DNA from 4 places in the Hymenobacter aerilatus genome. Region 1 is predicted to be linked to each of the others. Evidence: riboswitches for the same ligand, from Rfam matches in the RefSeq annotation. Region 1 holds a riboswitch; each other region holds the start of a gene.

What was found. Region 1 has a riboswitch for S-adenosylmethionine ahead of MUN82_RS20235 (O-acetylhomoserine aminocarboxypropyltransferase/cysteine synthase family protein). Riboswitches for the same ligand answer to the same signal wherever they lie in the genome.
Region 2: another riboswitch for S-adenosylmethionine. It lies ahead of MUN82_RS11060 (trans-sulfuration enzyme family protein); the one in region 1 lies ahead of MUN82_RS20235 (O-acetylhomoserine aminocarboxypropyltransferase/cysteine synthase family protein).
Region 3: another riboswitch for S-adenosylmethionine. It lies ahead of MUN82_RS15535 (phosphoadenylyl-sulfate reductase); the one in region 1 lies ahead of MUN82_RS20235 (O-acetylhomoserine aminocarboxypropyltransferase/cysteine synthase family protein).
Region 4: another riboswitch for S-adenosylmethionine. It lies ahead of metH (methionine synthase); the one in region 1 lies ahead of MUN82_RS20235 (O-acetylhomoserine aminocarboxypropyltransferase/cysteine synthase family protein).

What each region holds. Positions count from the first base shown of each region.
Region 1 covers NZ_CP095053.1:4,845,954-4,850,681, reverse strand. Annotated here, with positions in the region: gene MUN82_RS20250 (lysylphosphatidylglycerol synthase transmembrane domain-containing protein) at 1-361, shown strand, start outside; gene MUN82_RS20245 (lipocalin family protein) at 520-939, opposite strand; gene MUN82_RS20240 (LysM peptidoglycan-binding domain-containing protein) at 1,209-1,508, shown strand; SAM riboswitch class I at 1,711-1,827, shown strand; gene MUN82_RS20235 (O-acetylhomoserine aminocarboxypropyltransferase/cysteine synthase family protein) at 2,172-3,551, shown strand; gene MUN82_RS20230 (homoserine O-acetyltransferase family protein) at 3,822-4,728, shown strand, end outside.
Region 2 covers NZ_CP095053.1:2,578,835-2,583,562, reverse strand. Annotated here, with positions in the region: gene MUN82_RS11070 (SDR family NAD(P)-dependent oxidoreductase) at 1-423, opposite strand, end outside; gene MUN82_RS11065 (homoserine dehydrogenase) at 561-1,826, opposite strand; gene MUN82_RS11060 (trans-sulfuration enzyme family protein) at 1,836-3,032, opposite strand; SAM riboswitch class I at 3,183-3,300, opposite strand; gene MUN82_RS11055 (pyruvate carboxylase) at 3,511-4,728, shown strand, end outside.
Region 3 covers NZ_CP095053.1:3,701,497-3,706,224, reverse strand. Annotated here, with positions in the region: gene cobA (uroporphyrinogen-III C-methyltransferase) at 1-108, opposite strand, end outside; gene MUN82_RS15545 (sulfate adenylyltransferase subunit 1) at 217-1,503, opposite strand; gene cysD (sulfate adenylyltransferase subunit CysD) at 1,604-2,509, opposite strand; gene MUN82_RS15535 (phosphoadenylyl-sulfate reductase) at 2,606-3,358, opposite strand; SAM riboswitch class I at 3,627-3,718, opposite strand; gene hemH (ferrochelatase) at 3,873-4,728, opposite strand, start outside.
Region 4 covers NZ_CP095053.1:3,976,872-3,981,599, forward strand. Annotated here, with positions in the region: gene metH (methionine synthase) at 1-1,684, opposite strand, end outside; SAM riboswitch class I at 1,757-1,868, opposite strand; gene MUN82_RS16655 (PA14 domain-containing protein) at 2,157-3,257, shown strand; gene MUN82_RS16660 (ABC transporter permease/M1 family aminopeptidase) at 3,267-4,728, opposite strand, start outside.

The sequences.
Region 1 (4,728 bases):
CTGGCTGCGCGCTATCATCTCCACCATCTTTGTCTGGACGGCCCGCTACGCTGTTATCGGCTGCATTATTGCGGCCTTCATCCACGTCACGGGCCACGATTTCGCCATGATTTTCGCCCGAAATCTCACCTACAAAGTCATTCTGCTGCTGGCCATTACGCCTGGTGGCTCGGGCATTGCTGAGGGTGCCTTCCCTACCTTCTTCGGCAAGTTCATCGGCACGCCCACTATGACCAACTTCATTGTGCTGATCTATCGCATCACCACGTATTATCTCTACCTAGTGCTTGGCGCCGTTTTCCTCCCGCGGTGGGTAGGGCGGGTGTTTGGCCGGCGGGCAGCAGCCGAGGTTATAGCGTGAGGTTATAGCAGGGCGTAAGAGGAATATCCCTCCAAGCCGTCTGCACGGTGTAGAGACGCAACTATGCGTCTCTACACCCTACCTAGCTACACATCAACCTATAAAAAAAGCGTTCTGCTCGGTGCAGAACGCTTTTTTTGTGAATGCTTTTGCTGAGCTTACTCTTTTTCCAAGTATAGCTCAGCGCCGCTGGTGCCTTTCAGCGTCAGCTTGTTGTCGGTAAGGGTTACTACGTTGAACGTGTTAGATTGCGAGGCACCGTCGGGGGTCATCGTGATGGTCTTGCCAGCCTGATCAAAGTCGTATTTGCCGTTCATCGTCTGTGCGCCCGAAGCCATGTTGTACTGGCCATTGGCGTAGAAGGTCACGCGCTGGTCTTCGTCTGCGTCTGATTGCTTCACTTTGTCGCCGCCCGCATTGGTTTGCTTGTCGGTTTTCCAGGTTTTGCTGTTTTCGCCGTAGAGCATGTTTACGCCTTCTACTTTGCCTTCTTTGTTGCCGCAAGAAGCCACCAGAAAGAGCACCATCAGTGTCAGAAGGCTGGTGATGTAACGCAGGGGAGAGAGTTGAGTCTGCATGAAAAGAGATGTTTGGGAGTGAGAGATGTAGCCCTTGCCAGTTGCAAAGCGCAGACCGGCACCGGCTATAATGGAAGCTGTTGCGGTTCTTACGGTCCCCTTCATAAAGGGTTAAGATATTGCCTCAAAAACCGCACTACTACTACTCGCAGGCACTCCCGACAACTTATTGATAGCGCGGGCGTAAGCATATCAGCTTATCTCCCGGGCCTGCCCTGCGCGGGTCTGCAAGAGCTGTTTTCTCCTCTTCCATTAACACACGCACCATCATGGGACTATTCGATTTCCTCTCCAACGAAGGCGACAAGAAGCCTGTTGCTCCGGCTGCCGGAACTCCTAACGCCGATACCGATTTCTTCGGCAACAGCAAAGCCGACACCACTACTGCCGCTGCTACGGCCGGCGAAACATACACCGTAGTGAGCGGCGACTCGCTCTCTAAAATTGCCAAAAACCACTACGGCGACGCCAGCAAGTGGCACCAAATCTACGACGCCAATAAAAACACCATTGGTAGCAATCCCGATAAAATTGAGGTAGGCCAAGTGCTCCAGCTGCCCAAGCTGTAAGCATATCCTACCCATCTGAAAAGCCGCTTTCTGACTACAGGAAGCGGCTTTTTTCTTTGTAAAGAATTCTACAGAGCAGCAGAGTTGGTGTAGAAACGCGCCTCAAAAAGATTTTTGTCAAAATTTGGATTTCAAAATTCTGCCTTTACATTTGCAACCACCAACTCGGTACTCCCCCAACACGCTGGGGTAGTTTTTTTGAGATTTATACAGAAGTGGCGAGAGAACAGGCTCCCTGACCCACTGGCAACCATCCGCAGCAGCGCGACAGGTGCCAATTCCTGCCCGCTTGGCGTATTGCCGGTGGGAACTATAACCTTGAGTACCACATGTTGCTTTCTTCCGACTTTATCTCTACCTACCCACACGCCCTGGCCGCTTCCTTGCGTCCCGAATGCGCTGTGGGTTCTTCCGTTTCGCGGGCTGCCACTGCAGCACCGGCGCGAATGCGAATGTGTTGGGGTTGTTGGATGTAGCTTTTTCTTGATGCTGCCGTAGCGCGCATCGCTCTTTTCTTGGCCAGCATGCTGCTGGTTGCCCTGCGCACCAGCTGCCCATCTCTTCCGACACGCGCCCTGCCGTGTTCCTGGCCCGGCTCCGACAGCCCCTGGAGTTTCCTACCCTGCTTATCTTTTTCTTCTGACTCGTTTTTTCGTTTTCCATATGTCTACGCAAAACTTCCACTTCGAAACTCTCCAACTCCACGCTGGCCAACAGCCCGACCCTACCACAGGCGCCCGTGCTGTGCCGCTGTACCAGACTACTTCCTACGTGTTCAAAAACGCGGAGCACGGTGCTAACCTGTTTGCGCTGAAGGAGTTCGGCAATATCTACACCCGCCTAATGAACCCTACCACCGACGTGTTTGAGCAGCGCGTGGCGGCTTTGGAAGGCGGTGTAGCAGCCGTGGCAGTAGGATCGGGCCAAGCGGCGCAGTTCATTGCGCTCAACAACATCCTGCAGGCTGGCGACAACTTTGTAAGCACCACTTACCTCTATGGTGGCACCTACAATCAGTTCAAGGTAGCCTTTAAGCGCCTAGGTATTGAAGCGCGTTTTGCTGATGGCGACAAACCCGAGGAGTTTGAGAAGCTGATTGACGACAAAACCAAGGCTATCTACCTGGAAACCATTGGCAACCCCAGCTTCAGCGTTCCAGATTTCGAGAAGATTACGGCTATTGCCCAGAAGCACGACCTGCCTGTGGTGGTAGACAACACCTTCGGGGCGGGCGGCTACCTGTTCCGTCCTCTGGAGCACGGCGCGCACATCGTGGTAGAATCAGCCACGAAGTGGATTGGCGGCCACGGCACCAGCATTGGTGGCGTGATTGTAGACGGCGGCAAGTATGACTTCGGCAACGGTAAGTTTCCGCAGTTCACGGAGCCCTCAGATGGCTACCACGGTCTGGTATTCAACGACGTGTTTGGGGTAGGCGGGCCGTTCGGCAACATTGCCTTCGCTATTCGGGCACGGGTAGAAGGCCTGCGCGACTTTGGTCCGGCCATCAGTCCCTTCAACTCCTGGCAGCTGCTGATTGGTCTGGAAACCCTGAGCCTGCGCGTAGACCGCACCGTAGAAAACACCCTGAAAATTGCGAACTGGCTGGAGCAGCACCCACAGGTAGAGTCGGTGAATTACCCTGGTCTGCAAAGCAGCCCCTACTACCCACTGGCGCAAAAATACCTGCCCAAAGGCGCGGGCGGCGTGCTCACCTTCAGCATTAAGGGCTCCAAGGAAACAGCCACTCAGTTTATCGACAACTTGAAGCTGATAAGCCACTTGGCCAACGTAGGTGACGCCAAAACGCTCATCATTCAGCCTTCGGCCACTACGCACCAGCAGCTGTCGGAAGAAGAGCAACTGGCCGCGGGCGTAACGCCTACCTCCCTGCGCCTGTCGGTGGGCATCGAGCATTTCGAGGATATCAAAGGCGACCTGCAACAAGCCTTCGACGCAGTGAAAAACCTGGCTACCCCCGACGAGTCGGAGGAGGCGCTGCAGAAGCCTGAGAAGGAGCACGTGCAGCCGCTAGAGGTCTAGAGATTAATCCAGGCTGTCATGCTGAGCTTGTCGAAGCATCTCTACTAAATATATTTCAACGAAGCGGTAGAGATGCTTCGACAAGCTCAGTATGACAGCCAAGAGGCTTTGACAATCTAATTGGTCCGGTGCCGGCTGGGTTTTGTTTTTGGGGTGGGACTTTTAAACGTGACCCCGGCACCGGCTCCAATTTGAGGTACATCCTATACGCAGGAAGTGCGTACCAGTCGCAATGAGGCGGCTGGTACCACTGCCTGCTTTTCGCGTTTTATGGAGGATTCAACCCACCTTTTTTTATCACCCGGGCCTTTTTCATTAGAAAGTGGCGCCTCCCTACCCCAGGTACAGGTATCTTATTGCACGTATGGCACGCTGAATGCCACTGGCACCAATGTAGTGTGGGTGTGCCACGCCCTCACGGCCAACGCCGACGTGCTGACGTGGTGGCCTGGTTTGTTTGGCGCGGGCTTTTACTACGACCCGGCCGATTGGTTTATCGTGTGCGCCAATGTGCTGGGCTCCTGCTACGGCTCCACGGGGCCACTCACCCCGTCCGTGCCGGGTGCGCCAGCACCCTTCCAAGCGTTTCCCCTCCTTACTATTCGTGACCAGGTAGCAGCTCACGACTTGCTTCGGCAGCACTTGGGCATCCGGCAAATTCATACGCTGATTGGTGGTTCGCTGGGCGGGCACCAAGCGCTGGAGTGGGCCGTGCAGCAGCCCGCTTTGTTTGAGCATTTGGTGGTGCTGGCTACCAGCGCCCGGCATTCGCCCTGGGGAATTGCCTTCAATGAAGCGCAGCGCATGGCTATCCTGGCCGATCCTACCTACCATGCGGGCGCCCCCGAGGGCGGCCAAGCTGGTTTGCAGGCGGCCCGGGCCATGGCGCTGCTCAGCTACCGCACCTACGCCGCCTACGGCCACACCCAGCAGGAGGAAACCGACGACAAGCTCACCGATTTCCGCGCTAGTGCTTACCAACGCTACCAAGGCCAGAAACTCTCCGCCCGCTTCGATGCCTACTCTTACGTAACCTTGTCGCGGGCGATGGACTCGCACAACCTAGGCCGAGGCCGGGGAGGTACCGCTGCTGCACTGGCCTGTATTAGGGCGCATACGCTGGTGCTCGGCATTTCCTCGGATGTGTTGTTTCCGCCTAGCGAGCAGCAGTTCCTAG
Region 2 (4,728 bases), 2.3 Mb from region 1:
GCTGGTATGGAAGCTCATGCCCGTTTCGGCGGCCACTGTACTAAACAGCACGATGGAAGCGCCATTGGCTTTTTTCAGCCGCTTCACTACCGCCTGCACCACCTGCACAGCACCCAGCACATTTAGCTCGAAATCCTGTCGGAAATCGGCCGGCGCAATGCGCTCAAACGGACGCAGCCGGATGCTGCCGGGGCAGTACGCCACGCCGTGCAACGTGTCGGGTAGGGCATCGAAAGCGGTAGGAGCAAAGGGTGCGGTTACGTCGAGGGGTAGGAATGTGGTACCCAACTCAGCCAACTCCGCCGACTCGTGCCGCGATGCCGTGTATAGGTTGGCCTTCATGCCGTGCAGCAAGCGGGCCGTAGCCAAGCCAATACCCGAGGAAGCTCCTACTAGAAGAATATTCTTATCAGCAAATTCCATAAAAACGTAGCAGATGAACAGTTGAGTTTCTGCTACGCAGGAATGCCCGCAAAAGGCTATCCATCACCCAAAAAAGCTCGACCGCTAGCAGAGAAAATATCCCTGCTAGCGGTCGAGCTTTTTTGGGTGATAATTAGTTACTCCGCGAAAACAGCCTCGGCTCCGGCGAGCTGAGTATCAGCAAGCTGAGCATTGGCGGCAGCCCGAAGTGGGGTAGGGAGGCGCACTACACAAATGCCCGGCAGCTGCAACCACTCGGCCTGTGCCAGCTGCGCCAGCCCGATGGTGCCGGTGAGGTAGTGCCCACGCGTAGCCGAGTGGAACGTTTCGTGCACCCGCGTGAAATCAGTTTCCTGAGGCGCGTACTCGTCAGTGAATGTCACCAGCACATCTACCTCGGCGGCCTCGGGCGTCAGGGCCGAGTCGGTATTCTGGCTGATCTTCTTGTACTCGTAGCGGTAGCCGTAAGTAAGTGCCGACAAGTCGCTGAGCACGGCCGAAGCAGTAGGTACGGCCCCTGCGCCGCGGCCTAGGAAAAACTGTCGGTCGGTGAAGCCGCTCTGGGTGATGAGGCCATTGTACTCATCCTGCACCCGTGCCAGCTCGTGCTCGGGGCGCACTAGGGTAGGCAGCACGGCGGCGGCCACATTGCCGTCGGGTAGGCGGCGGGCTTCGGCAATGAGCTTGAGCGCCAGCCCTTTTTCGCGGGCGTAGTCGGAGGCCAGGTTGCTTAGCCGGTCGATGCCCACGGCCAGGATTTCCTGGGGCGAGGTCACCAGACCGAAGGCGTGCGTGAGCAGCAGCACCAGCTTGTTGCGGGCATCGAGGCCCTCTACGTCCAGGGCCGGGTTGCTCTCCGCGAAGCCCAGTGCCTGCGCCTTGCTAAGCGCTTCGGCAAAGGAAATAGCGTCACGGTGCATGGCCGTGAGGATGTAGTTGGTAGAGCCATTGATGATGCCCTCCACTGCCTCCAACAGGTCGGTGTCGTAGTACTCTTCCAGGTTCCGAATCACGGGTAGGCTGGCACAGGCGGCTGCCTCGTAAAGTAGGGGCGTACCGGTCTGGCGCTGCAACTCAATGAGTTCGGGAAGGTGCTCGGCCAGCATCTTCTTGTTGGCTGTCACCACGGCTTTGCCCCGGCGCAGGGCTTCGGTCACGATGTAGTAGGCTTCGTCGGCATCATCAATCAGCTCCACAATCACGTTCAGCGACGCATCATCCAGCAGGGCGTTGCGGTCAAACGTAAACAGCTCGGCGGGTAGGCTACGCTGCTTGGTGCGGTCCTTCACCCCAATGCGGCCGATGCGGGCGCGCAGGCCAGGCGTGCGTTCCAGCACCGTGTGCAGGCCCTGGCCTACCACGCCAAACCCAAATAAACCAATACGAATGTCGGAGCGGGTCATGCGGTATCCTTAAGCGAGTTCAGCTTCCTGTTTCAGATCGGCCACGGCCGTAGCGGCGGCGCTAAGCTGGTCGAGAGCCTGGGCTAGGTCGGCAATCAGGTCTTCGGCATCTTCCAAGCCTACTGACAGGCGCACCAGGCTATCGGCTACGCCGGCCGCACGACGCTGGTCTACTGGCGTCGATTTGTGTGTCATGGTGGCTGGGTGGCAGAGCAGGCTCTTGGCTCCGCCCAGGCTTTCAGCTAGTTTGAAGTATTTGGTGCTGGTAACCAAATTGATAGCGGCTTCCTGCGTGTCTTCTTTCAGCTTGAGGGCAACGATGCCACCAAAGCCTTTTGGCTGCTGCTTTTTCGCTACAGCATGGTTGGGGTGCTCTTCCAGGCCAGGGTAGTACACAGCCGCTACCTCGGGACGAGTTTGCAAGAACTGTGCAACTTTCAGAGCCGAAGCGCTGTGCCGCTCAATGCGCAGCGGGAGCGTTTCCAGTCCGCGAATCACCAAAAAAGAATCAAACGGCCCCAGAATACCACCCGATGCGTTCTGAATAAACTTCAGTTGCAGCGCAATTTCTTCGGTTTTAGCCACTACTAGGCCCGCAATCAGGTCAGAGTGGCCGCCCAGGTACTTAGTGCCGCTGTGTACCACAATGTCGGCGCCCAGGTCGAGGGGCTGCTGCAGGATAGGCGAGGCGAAGGTGTTGTCCACGCACAGCCAGGCGTTGTTGGCATGGGCAATGTCGGCAATAGTGGCAATGTCCGACACTTTCAGGGTAGGGTTGGAAGGTGATTCCAGCCACACCAGTTTGGTTTTGGGCGTGATGGCCGCCGCTACATTGGCCGGATTGGCCGTATCACAATACACGATATCGATGCCCAAACGACGATACACGTGCTCAAACAGGCGGAAAGCGCCGCCATACAGATCATCAATGGCCACAATCTGGTCGCCGGCCGAGAGTAGTTTCACCACGGCATCAATGGCGGCCAGGCCGCTGGCAAACGCGTAGCCGGCGTGGCCGTTTTCGAGGGTAGCTACCAGCTTTTCCAGTGTACAGCGGGTAGGGTTGCCGGTGCGGGCGTAGTCGTAGCCCTTATTTACGCCGGGCGCTTCCTGCACGAAGGTGGAAGTCTGGTAGATCGGCACGGCAATAGAGCCGGTCAGTTCATCAACGGGAATAGAGTGGAGGAGGCGGGTTGCAGCTTGCATGGTTGAATGACGTTTGCGTTGAAAAATGGACGTAAACGCATCCCTTCAGCCAAAACACTTCATCAAGATTTCTCACCGGAAGGGCATAAAAAAAAGCTCTTCCGATAAGTCAGAAGAGCTAGCATCGTCTGCAGTCGATGAGCATCTTGTAACTTATCTTCTTCCAATTCAGCCGTAGCTGAGTCAGAACAGGATTTAGCACCTTGTAGTCCTGCTACCGGTTGCTAAGGCATCTTCGGGCCTGTCCCTCCGCCTTTCTTGATAAGTGCTCCGTTTCGGGAGCGGTAGTGCAAATATACGGCGCAAATAATTCAATGCAAGCCCAACGCCTATTTTTTACTCAATTAGGTGAAAAGAGTATTCTCGCTAAATGCCCGTTGCGTTGAAATATTGATAGGAAAACAGGGTGTTTCTGCGTGTTCTGTTAAATTATTGCCTAGTTTGAGCCCGCGCTGACCAAAAACACCTGTACGTACTCATGAATATTCGCAAACTCCTCGTTGCTAACCGGGGCGAAATTGCCATCCGCGTGATGCGGGCTGCTACTGAACTAGGCATCACTACGGTGGCCGTGTATACCTTCGAGGACCGCTACTCTCTGCACCGCTACAAGGCCGACGAGGCCTACCAGATAGGCGAGGACGACGACCCCCTGAAGCCCTACCTTGATATTGAAGGCCTGTTGCGCGTAGCGAAGGACAACGGCGTAGATGCCATCCACCCCGGCTACGGCTTCCTGAGCGAAAATGCTACCCTGGCCCGGCGCTGCGGCGAGGAAGGTATCATCTTCGTAGGGCCGCGCCCCGAGGTGATGGAAGCCCTTGGCGACAAAGTGCGCGCCAAGGAAGTGGCCCTGCGTGAGCAAGTGCCCATTATTCAGAGTAGTGAAGAAGAACTGAACGACTTTGAAACGGCCCGGACTGAGGCCAACCGTATCGGCTACCCCGTGATGCTGAAGGCTGCCTCGGGCGGCGGGGGTAGGGGCATGCGCGTCATCCGCGACGATGACCAGCTGGAAAAAGGCTTTTTCGAGGCCCGCAACGAGGCTCTAAAAGCCTTCGGCGACGATACCGTGTTCCTGGAAAAGTTTGTGGAGCAGCCCAAGCACATTGAGGTGCAGGTAGTGGCCGACGCTTACGGCAGCGTGACGCACCTCTATGAGCGTGACTGCTCCGTGCAGCGCCGCTTTCAGAAGGTAGTAGAGGTGGCGCCCGCGCTAGGCCTGGCTGAGGAACTACGCGAACAGCTCTATGACTACGCCCTGCGCTTGGCCCGCGCTGTGAACTACAACAACGTGGGCACAGTGGAATTTTTGGTGAAGCCGGAAGCGGGCGAGATTTACTTCATTGAGGTTAACCCGCGCATTCAGGTAGAGCACACCGTCACGGAGATGGTGACGGGCGTCGACCTCATCAAAACCCAGCTCTATATCGCGTCGGGTTACCACTTGCAGGACCCCGAAATCAACCTCGATCCGCAGGTGCGGCCCCGCATCACGGGCTTTGCCTTGCAGTGCCGCCTCACCACCGAGGCCCCCGAAAACGACTTCAAGCCCGATTATGGCACCATCGTGGCCTACCGTTCGGCGGGCGGTTTTGGTATTCGCCTCGACCAGGGCTCGGTGTACCAGGGCGCCAAGATTCTACCGTTTTTCGACTCGCTGCTGGTGAAGGTGTCGGCGCAGGCGCCTACCCTT
Region 3 (4,728 bases), 1.1 Mb from region 1:
CACCACGTCGGCCTCGGCCAGTACGCGGGCGCCCTTTAGCGTCAGCAGCTCCGGGTCGCCGGGGCCGGCGCCTACTACAGTCAGGCGAGGGGTAGGGAGGGTAGGCATGGGTTGAGAGAATGAGATAGGGCGAGGTAGGGGCGGCTTGTAGTCGCCCTTTACGCGGTAGGTGTCAGAGACAGGTTTGCAACGACGGGCGTGTGCACCGCACCTCTACTAAATAGAAAACGCCACGGCACCGGGTTCGGCCACAGTGAAATAGTCCGGGTCAACAGCTTCAATAAGGCCAGCCGCTACAGTATTGCCGGTTTGCTCGTCTACCAACACAAAAGAGCCCGACTGCCGATTGTCGCGGTAGATGTCGGCGGCCAGGGGCACAGCAGTTTTCAGGCGCACCCGCACAATGTCGTTCAGGCGAGCTTCCTCGGCGCCCAGGTGCGTAAGGCTCTGCACATCGAGGCGGTAGAGGATGGTAGGCAGCGAGGCTTTCACCAGGGCCGCATGGTGCTGGAGCAAGAAGCGCCGGCCGGCACGCAACGGCGTTTCGGCCATCCAGCACAGCGTGGCTTCTAGCTCGCGCGTGAGGTGCGGTACATGCTGCACCGGTACAATCGTGTCGCCGCGGCTGATATCTACGTCATCGGCTAGGCGAATAATCACGCCCTGCGGAGCCACGGCTTGTTCTACCTCTTGCTGGTTGATTTCAATGGCTTTAATGGTCGATGCCAGACCGGAGGGTAGCACCTGCACCTTGTCGCCACGGCGGTAGGTGCCGCTCTGGATCTGGCCAGCGTAGCCGCGGTAGTCGGGCAGCTCGGCGGTTTGAGGGCGCACCACATACTGTACCTGGAAGCGGGGCTCGGCCTTGGTTTCCTCGGCGCCAGGTACGGCCTCGAGGTGCTCCAATAGATTGGGGCCGGTGTACCACGTCATGTGTTCCGAGCGCCGCACGATGTTGTCGCCCTGCAAGGCGCTCATCGGAATCGGCGTTACGTCGGTCAGCTTCAACAGCTTGGTGATGTCCTGATAATCGGCTACAATCTTGCGGAATACCTGCTCGTCGTAGCCCACTAGGTCCATTTTGTTCACGGCCAGCACAAAGTGCTTGATGCCCAGCAGCGCTGCAATGATGCTGTGGCGACGCGTTTGCTCAATCACACCGTGGCGGGCGTCTACCAGTACAATAGCCAGGTCGGCGTTGCTGGCGCCGGTCACCATGTTGCGAGTGTACTGCACGTGGCCAGGCGCATCGGTGATGATGAACTTGCGGCGCGGCGTGGTGAAATATTTATAGGCTACATCAATGGTGATGCCCTGCTCGCGCTCGGCTTTCAAACCATCGGTTAGCAACGCTAAGTCTACGTTGCCTTGGGCCGCGCCACGGCTTTCCAGCGCCGCCAGAATATCCAGCGACACCGAATCAGAATCGTATAGCAACCGGCCAATCAGCGTGCTTTTGCCGTCGTCTACACTGCCGCACGTAATAAATCGAAGTAAATCCATGAGATGAGATGGTGAAATGGTGAGGTTGTGAAATTGTGAGTTTGTCGTGTGGATGAAGTGTATATGCAATGCACAACTTCACCCTTCACAACTTCACCATTTAGAAATAGCCGTTGCGTTTGCGGTCTTCCATGCCGGTTTCCGAGATGGTATCGTCGAGGCGGGTAGCGCCCCGCTCGCTCACTTTGGCCTGGATGATGTCGGCAATGATGTCTTCCACGGTGCTGGCGTCGCTGGCCACGGCAGCCGTGCAGGTAGCGTCGCCCACGGTACGGAAGCGCACCTGGCGGCTCACAATCTCATCGTCGGCATCGAGGTGCAGGTGCTCTGTGAGACCCAATAGCTGCCCGCCGGGTAGCACCACGCACTGGCGCTCGTGGGCAAAGTAGATTTCGGGTAGGGCAATGTTCTCGCGGCGGATGTAGTTCCACACGTCCAACTCAGTCCAGTTGGAAATAGGGAACACGCGCACGTTCTCGCCCTTCTGAATCTTGCCGTTATAGATGTTCCACAACTCGGGGCGCTGGCGCTTGGGGTCCCACTGGCCAAAGTCGTCGCGCACGGAAAAGATGCGCTCCTTGGCGCGGGCCTTCTCCTCGTCGCGGCGCGCCCCGCCGATACAAGCATCAAACTCAAACTCTTCAATCACATCCAGCAACGTGTAGGTTTGCAGCGGGTTGCGGCTGGGGTATTTGCCGGTTGGGTCTTGCAAGCCCTTTTGCTTAATGGTGTCTTCTACCTTGCGTACCACCAGCTTTTCGCCGAGTTGCGCAGCCAGCGCGTCGCGGAAGGCCAGCACCTCAGGAAAGTTGTGGCCTGTGTCTACGTGTACCAACGGAAACGGAAACTTGCCCGGCCGGAACGCTTTTTCAGCCAAACGGGTAAGCACAATCGAATCTTTGCCGCCCGAAAACAACAGGGCCGGCCGCTCAAACTGGCCTGCTACTTCGCGCAGAATGTGAATGGCTTCGGCTTCGAGCCGGTCCAGGTAATCAAGGGTAGGCATATGAATGAGTTGTCTGTATTCCGTTGTTTGTGATATGGGCGCGGGGTAGTAGAACGCCATGCTGAGCTTATCGGAGCATGGCGTTCTACTATCCTTCTACGCCGGCACCTGTTCCACCACCGGGTCGGGGCCATTGTGGGTGGCGTGTAGGCCGCACTCCTTGGCATCAGCGTTTTCCCACCACCAGCGCCCGGCCCGGAAGTCCTCACCCGGCTTAATAGCGCGGGTGCACGGGGCACAGCCAATGCTCACAAAGCCCTGCTGATGCAGTGGGTTGGTAGGTACGCCGTTGTCTTTGGCAAACGCCCAGCACTGCTCCCAGGTCCAATTGAACAGGGGGTGTATTTTGACAAGCTGATGCGGCTCGTCCCACTCTACCGGCTCCATGGTCTGGCGGTTCTGCGACTGCTCGGCCCGGATGCCAGTAATCCAGATTTGCTGGCCTTCCAGCGCCCGATTTAGGGGTTCTATCTTGCGGATACCGCAGCATTCCTTGCGGTTCTCAATGCTCTCGTAGAAGCTGTTGGGGCCTTTGGCCTCTACCAGCGCCTGCACGCTGGCCGTCTGCGGAGCGTAAGCTTTGATAGGCTTCTGATATTTCAGAATGGTTTTGCTCCAGGTGGAATAGGTCTCCTGAAAATTGCGGCCTGTATCCAGCGTGAATACCTCAATGGGCAGGTCGTGTGCAAAAATCAGATGCGTAATAATCTGATCTTCAATCCCGAAAGAAGTGGAGAAAGTGACTTTGCCGGGAGCCTCTTCTACCGCAGTGCGTAGGATATCCAATGCATCCTGGATAGCAAACTGCTGGCGTAGGTCAGAAACCCGCGATTCGAGGGAAGTAGCCATAAACGAAGAAAATCTAAAGGAGAAGTGCGGACGAGGCCGCGGAAGGGTAGCCGGCGGCAGCGTTGGCTGCTTACGCACGGTACGGATTGCGAGTCGGGGCCGTGCCGGGGGCACTTCGGGCAGTCAGACTCAGGTTAAAGGGAACGAGTTCCCGGTCGTTTCAACAACAACAGGCACAGCACATCATACCCATACAAGCGGCTACACGGCCGGAGAGGGTAGGAGAAGCAAGGGTGCGGAAGTTGTTGGAATGGACCACGGTTGTTTGTTTTTATATGGTCAGGACTTGGCACCGTTCCGCGATAAGCGGAGGTTGCCGGCGTTTCGTCGAGCCTGTCTCTCCACGCCTCTGTATAAAAACAATCCTTTAAAGGGAAAGAATTGGTGGCACAAAGGTAAAGACACAGCGCCGAAAAACACAAATAAAAAAATATCCGACCCGCTATACGTAGCAGGTCGGATATAACTAACGAGAGTGGAAAAGGTTCTTGGAGTGGTAGTAAATAGGGTGTCCTTAATTCTGCTGAATCATGTTCACCACGCCTTCTACCCACTGGGGGTGCGAGTTTAGGGAAGGTACCAACTGCCAGTGCTTGCCACCGGCTTCTTCAAACAGTTCCTTGAACTCCACGCCTACCTCAATAGTGGTTTCCAGGCAGTCGGCTACGAAAGCGGGAGAGAATGCCAGCACGTTTTGAATGCCTTTTTTTGGGAATTCCTTCAGCACTTCGTCGGAGTAGGGTTGCAGCCATGGGTCGCGCAGGCGGCTTTGCAGGCGGCTCTGGAAGGCTACCGTGTATTGGTCGTCGCGCAGGCCGAGGCCTTTGGCTAGCAGGCGCGAGGTCTCGAAGCACTGCGCCCGGTAGCAGTAGCGGTTGTTCTTATTATACGTGTTGCAGCACTTGCCCAGCTGGCAGTAGCCTTTGAAGCTACCCTTCAGCACATGACGCTCCGGAATACCATGGTAGCTGAACAGCACGTGGTCGTAGTCGTGCTTGTCCATTTCAGCTTTACCCAGCGTCACGAAAGTGCCGATAAAGCCGGGGTCATCGGTAAACGTGCTGATGAAGTTTACGCTGGGCACAATCCACCACTTGCTCACAATCTCCATCACCTTTTCCTGCACTGAGCCGGTGCTGGCCGCGGCGTACTGCGGAAACAAGGGTAGCACAATAATGCGTTCTACAGCGGCGTCGCGCAGCTCCTCCAGCGCCTTTTCGATGCTAGGATTCTGGTAGCGCATCCCAAAGGCCACCACGTAGTCGGAGCCGAGTTGCTCCTGTACCAGCTTTTGCAGATCCAGGCCATGGTAGAGCAGGGGCGAGCCGCGCTCCGTATCCCAGAGCTGCTGGTAAATCTTGGCTGATTTG
Region 4 (4,728 bases), 870 kb from region 1:
CGCCACTGGTCAGCGCCCCCGGCAGGGTAGCCTTAATCCAACGCACCGCCTCAATAAAGTCGATGGCGTAGTTGCGGTGCTCCTCCATGCCGGTACCCACAATGAGGATGTTGGGGTCGAAAATAATGTCTTCGGCCGGGAAGCCGATGCTCATCAGTAGGTCGTAGCTGCGCTGGCAGATTTCCTTCCGGCGTTCCAGTGTATCGGCCTGGCCCTCCTCATCGAAGGCCATCACCACCACGGCCGCGCCGTATTGGCGCACCGTGTGGGCGTGGACAATAAATACCTCTTCGCCTTCTTTCAGGGAAATGGAGTTGACAATGCTCTTGCCCTGCACGCATTTCAGGCCAGCTTCCAGCACGTTCCACTTCGAGGAGTCAATCATCACCGGCACACGGGCAATGTCGGGCTCGGAGGCAATCAGGTTGAGGAACGTGGTCATGGCCTGCTCCGAGTCGAGCATGCCTTCGTCCATGTTCACGTCGATGACCTGCGCGCCGCCCTCTACCTGCTCGCGGGCCACGGCCAAGGCGGCTTCGTAGTTGCCGGTGCGAATGAGGCGGGCAAATGCGCGCGAGCCGGTCACGTTGCACCGCTCACCCACGTTCACAAATAAGCTCTGCTCGGTGATGCCAAACGGCTCCAAGCCGCTGAGGCGCGTAGCAGCCGGCACCTCGGGTAGGGTACGTGGCTTGTATTTGTCGGCCAATCGGGCCAGCTCGCCGATATGCTGGGGCGTGGTGCCGCAGCAACCGCCTACCACCGTCACGATGCCATCGGCGAGGTAGCTTTCCACCACGCCCGCAAACTCCTCAGCCGACTCATCGTAGCCCCCAAACGCGTTGGGTAGGCCGGCATTGGGGTAAGCGGAAATGTGCACGTCGGCAATGCGGCTCAGCTCTTTGATGTAGACTTTAAGCTGATCGGCGCCCAAGGCGCAGTTAAGGCCCACGCTGAGTAGGGGCAGGTGACGAATGGAGTTCCAAAACGCCTCTACCGTCTGGCCCGAGAGGGTGCGACCCGAGGCGTCGGTGATGGTACCGGAAATCATGACGGGCACCTGGCGGCCACCTTCGTCGAAAAACTTCTGCACGGCGTACAGGGCCGCTTTGGCGTTCAGCGTGTCGAAGATGGTTTCGATGAGCAGGGTATCGGAGCCGCCGTCTACCAGGCCGCGCACTTGCTCGAGGTAGGCGGTGGCCAGCTCGTCAAACGTCACGGCGCGGAAGCCGGGGCGGTTCACATCGGGCGAGAGGGAAGCGGTGCGGTTGGTAGGGCCAATGGCGCCGGCCACGAAGCGCGGCTTGCTGGGGTCTTGGGCCGTAAACTCGTCGGCTACCTCGCGGGCTAGCCGCGCCGATTCGTAGTTTAGCTCATATACCACATGTTCCAACGCATAGTCGGCCTGCGCGATGGTAGTGCCAGAGAAAGTGTTGGTTTCCACCATGTCAGCGCCGGCGGCAAAGTACTCGGCGTGAATACTTCGGATGATGTCGGGGCGCGTGAGCGAGAGCAAGTCGTTGTTGCCGCGCAGCGGGTGCGAGTGGTCAGCAAACCGTTCCCCCCGAAAATCCTCCTCCGTCAGCGTGTAGCGCTGAATCATGGTGCCCATGGCGCCATCTAAAATCAAGAGGCGGCGTTGAAGGATGTCGTAGAGCGGGGAGTCGGGGCAGGTCGTCTTCATGGATTTTCCGTCGGGAAAGCAGCGGGTACGAAAGCTTATCCAGAAAGAGAAAACCGCCGAAGCAGGTTCCTGTACTTATCTTCTTCCGCCCGACAAGCGGAGCGAAATGGGAGTTGGCACCTTGTAATATGTCAGGTTGCCAAGACGTCACAGGGCCCAATCCCTCGGTCTTTCTGGATAAGTAATACGCAAAGATACAGTGCAAAGCTCAGATTACAACCGCCATGGTTTTTCGGCTGGAGCAGTTGCCCAGAGCGAGCTTGGTAGATCGGGAATCTTGCTTGGTGGGCAGGACGCGGCACTCGGTTGAAAAAAACGTCGTGGCTCTTTTATCCGGAGCACTTTGCCGCATCAGCGGCCAGCTCATCCATCGGCTGTTACCCCGCTGATGCTTACAGTTATGACATTTACGAGGGTTTTGTTACTGCTTATCGGCTTCCTGCGCAGCAGCGTTTCGCTTGCACAGGTCGTTATGCCGCCCACTGTCGGCACAGGCTTGCAGGGGCAGTACTACGTTGGCCGGGAGTTTGACAAGCTGGTGCTCACTCGCCTCGATCCGACTATCGATTTCAATTGGAGTTACGGTCCGCCTACCCCCGGTCGGACGTCGGAGCGGTTCGTCTCGCCAGGACCGGGCGTGCCGGGGGAGGTGTTTTCGGCGCGCTGGACGGGCTACCTCTACGCGCCGGTTTCGGGTACCTACACCCTGCATATCACCACCGACGACGGTATGCGCGTGTGGCTGGGTAACCGCTTGCTGCTAGACGGCTGGCACGACCAATGGGTGACCACCTATGCCACCCGCATATGCCTTACGGCCGGCCGCTACTATCCTTTGCGGCTAGAGTACTACCAAGTGCATTTCGACACGCGGGCCCTGCTGGCCTGGCAAACGCCCCCACTCACTGCCCCTTCGGCCTGGGACAAGCTGCTAGCGGCTGTGGGACTGGACGACACCGACCCCGCGCCCATTCCGACCCGCTACCTCTACCCTCCCCGGCCGGCTGCTTCGCCCCGCCCTACCCCGCCAGCGCCGGTAGTCGCCGCTGCGCTTAGTGCGCTACCCTCCGCACCCGTACCCAAAGCGGCACGCGTGATTCCGCCCCGGCTAGCTCAACCCACTATGCGTCGTCGGTCAAGACCGCAGCCCCTGGCGGCGCTACGTCCCCAGACCACTACCACCGATACAGCTACGCCGCCTCCTACCCTACCCACGCTGCGCACCCTCACCAAAGGCGAAACGCTGACGCTGCCTAACCTCTACTTCACCCGCAGCACGGCCGCGCTGCTGCCAACTTCCTACCCTACCTTGAACACGCTGGCCCGCACACTACAGCAGCAACCTGCCCTGCGCCTGACCATCGCCGGCCACACCGACAATGTAGGAGACGCCCAACTCAACCAACGCCTTTCCGAACAGCGCGCCCGCGTGGTGCGCCGCTACCTGGTGCAGCAGGGCATCGACTCACTGCGGCTCGCGGCAGTGGGCTACGGCGGCACCCGCCCCGTAGCCGACAACCACGACCCGCGCCAACGGCCGCGCAACCGGCGGGTAGAGGTGATAGTGGAGTGAGGTCAATCATCAGCGCTTAGCCACGGCGGGCGCCGCTCCAACCTCCACGGCTTTCACATTGTCCATGTAGTGGCGGTCGATGAGCTTGTGGTAGGGGTCGAGGCCGGCTTTGGCGGGTTGCTTATCGACTACCAGCACCAGCTCGGTTTTGGGCTGGGTGAGGTGCACCTTGCGCAGGTACAGAGGTTGGCCGGTAGCGTCGTAGTGCTCAGTATCCGGGAGCTTGTCGGGGCCGAAGATGCCGACGTCGACCCAGTCGTTGAGCTTCACGGGCGTTTCGTTGCCAAGGCTGTCGGCGCGCATTTTGGCGGCTTCCAGGGTGAGGCGCACGGTGTAGCGGCCGTCGGGGCGCTTGGTGTAGGTGGCGTTTTCCACCCGATTCTCGAACAGTGTAATCGTCTCGAACATATCGTGCAGCAGGTACTGGAGCGAGTCGGGTGTGGCGCGGCGCAGGTAGCCCATAAAAGTGGCCGTGTTGGGGTAGGGCTTAGTCTGGTACCGGTTGGCCGTTAGATAGCGACGGATGGCGGCGTTCAGCGTGTCTTCGCCCAGGTAGTCCTGCAGGGCGTAGAACACCATGCCGCCCTTGTAGTAGTGAATGTAGGGCTGATTTTCGACCAGCATCAGCGGTAGCTCTTTCTTACGCTCGTCGCGGCGGCCTTTCAGGTAGCGGTCCAGCTCGCCGCGCATAATGCGCTGCATCTGAGCGCCCGTGAAGGCGTGTTTGCACGTCATCAGAGCTGAATACTCCGCCAACGACTCCGACAACATGCTACTACCCTGCACATTGCCGCCTACCACTTGGTGCCCCCACCACTGATGGCCCAGCTCGTGGTTGGTGATGAAATACACCATATCTGGCCTATTCTTATCACGCAGGTCTTCCACAAAACCGGCGCTTTCGGAGGTGGAAATGGTATTGGGAAACGACTGCGCAAACGCCTTGTAGCGCGGAAACTCCAGCACGCGTACCTGCCGAAATTGGTATGGACCAAACGCCTTGGTGTAGTAGGTGAGGCCCTGCTTGAGGGCGTCGGCCATGTGGGCCACATTGTAGGGGTGCTGCGCGTCGTGGTAGATTTCGATGGCTACCGGGCGGCCGGTGGTGGGGTCATGCCACTGGGCGCGGTGTACCTGGTAGCGGGCCGAGAGGATGTTGAACATATTGGACATGGGCGCATCCATCTGATAATGGAAGTAGCGCCGCCCATTGGCCAGCCACGTTTTTTGGAGGTAGCCGGGGGCCACGGCCGTTTGGTCGGGGTCGGTACTCACGGTGATGTCGAAGCGAGTGTAGTCAGCATCCAGGGTAAAGCCATGTTGCTGACGCCCTACGGCGTCGTTTAGCTTAGCAAAGCGCTCCTTAGGCTTGAGGTGGTTTCGCTCGCGTACGTCGTCGTCTTCCAACTCCAAGCGCGCATCATAGCCCAACGATACGCCGGTGCCATCGAGGAAGGTGCCGTTGGCCGTG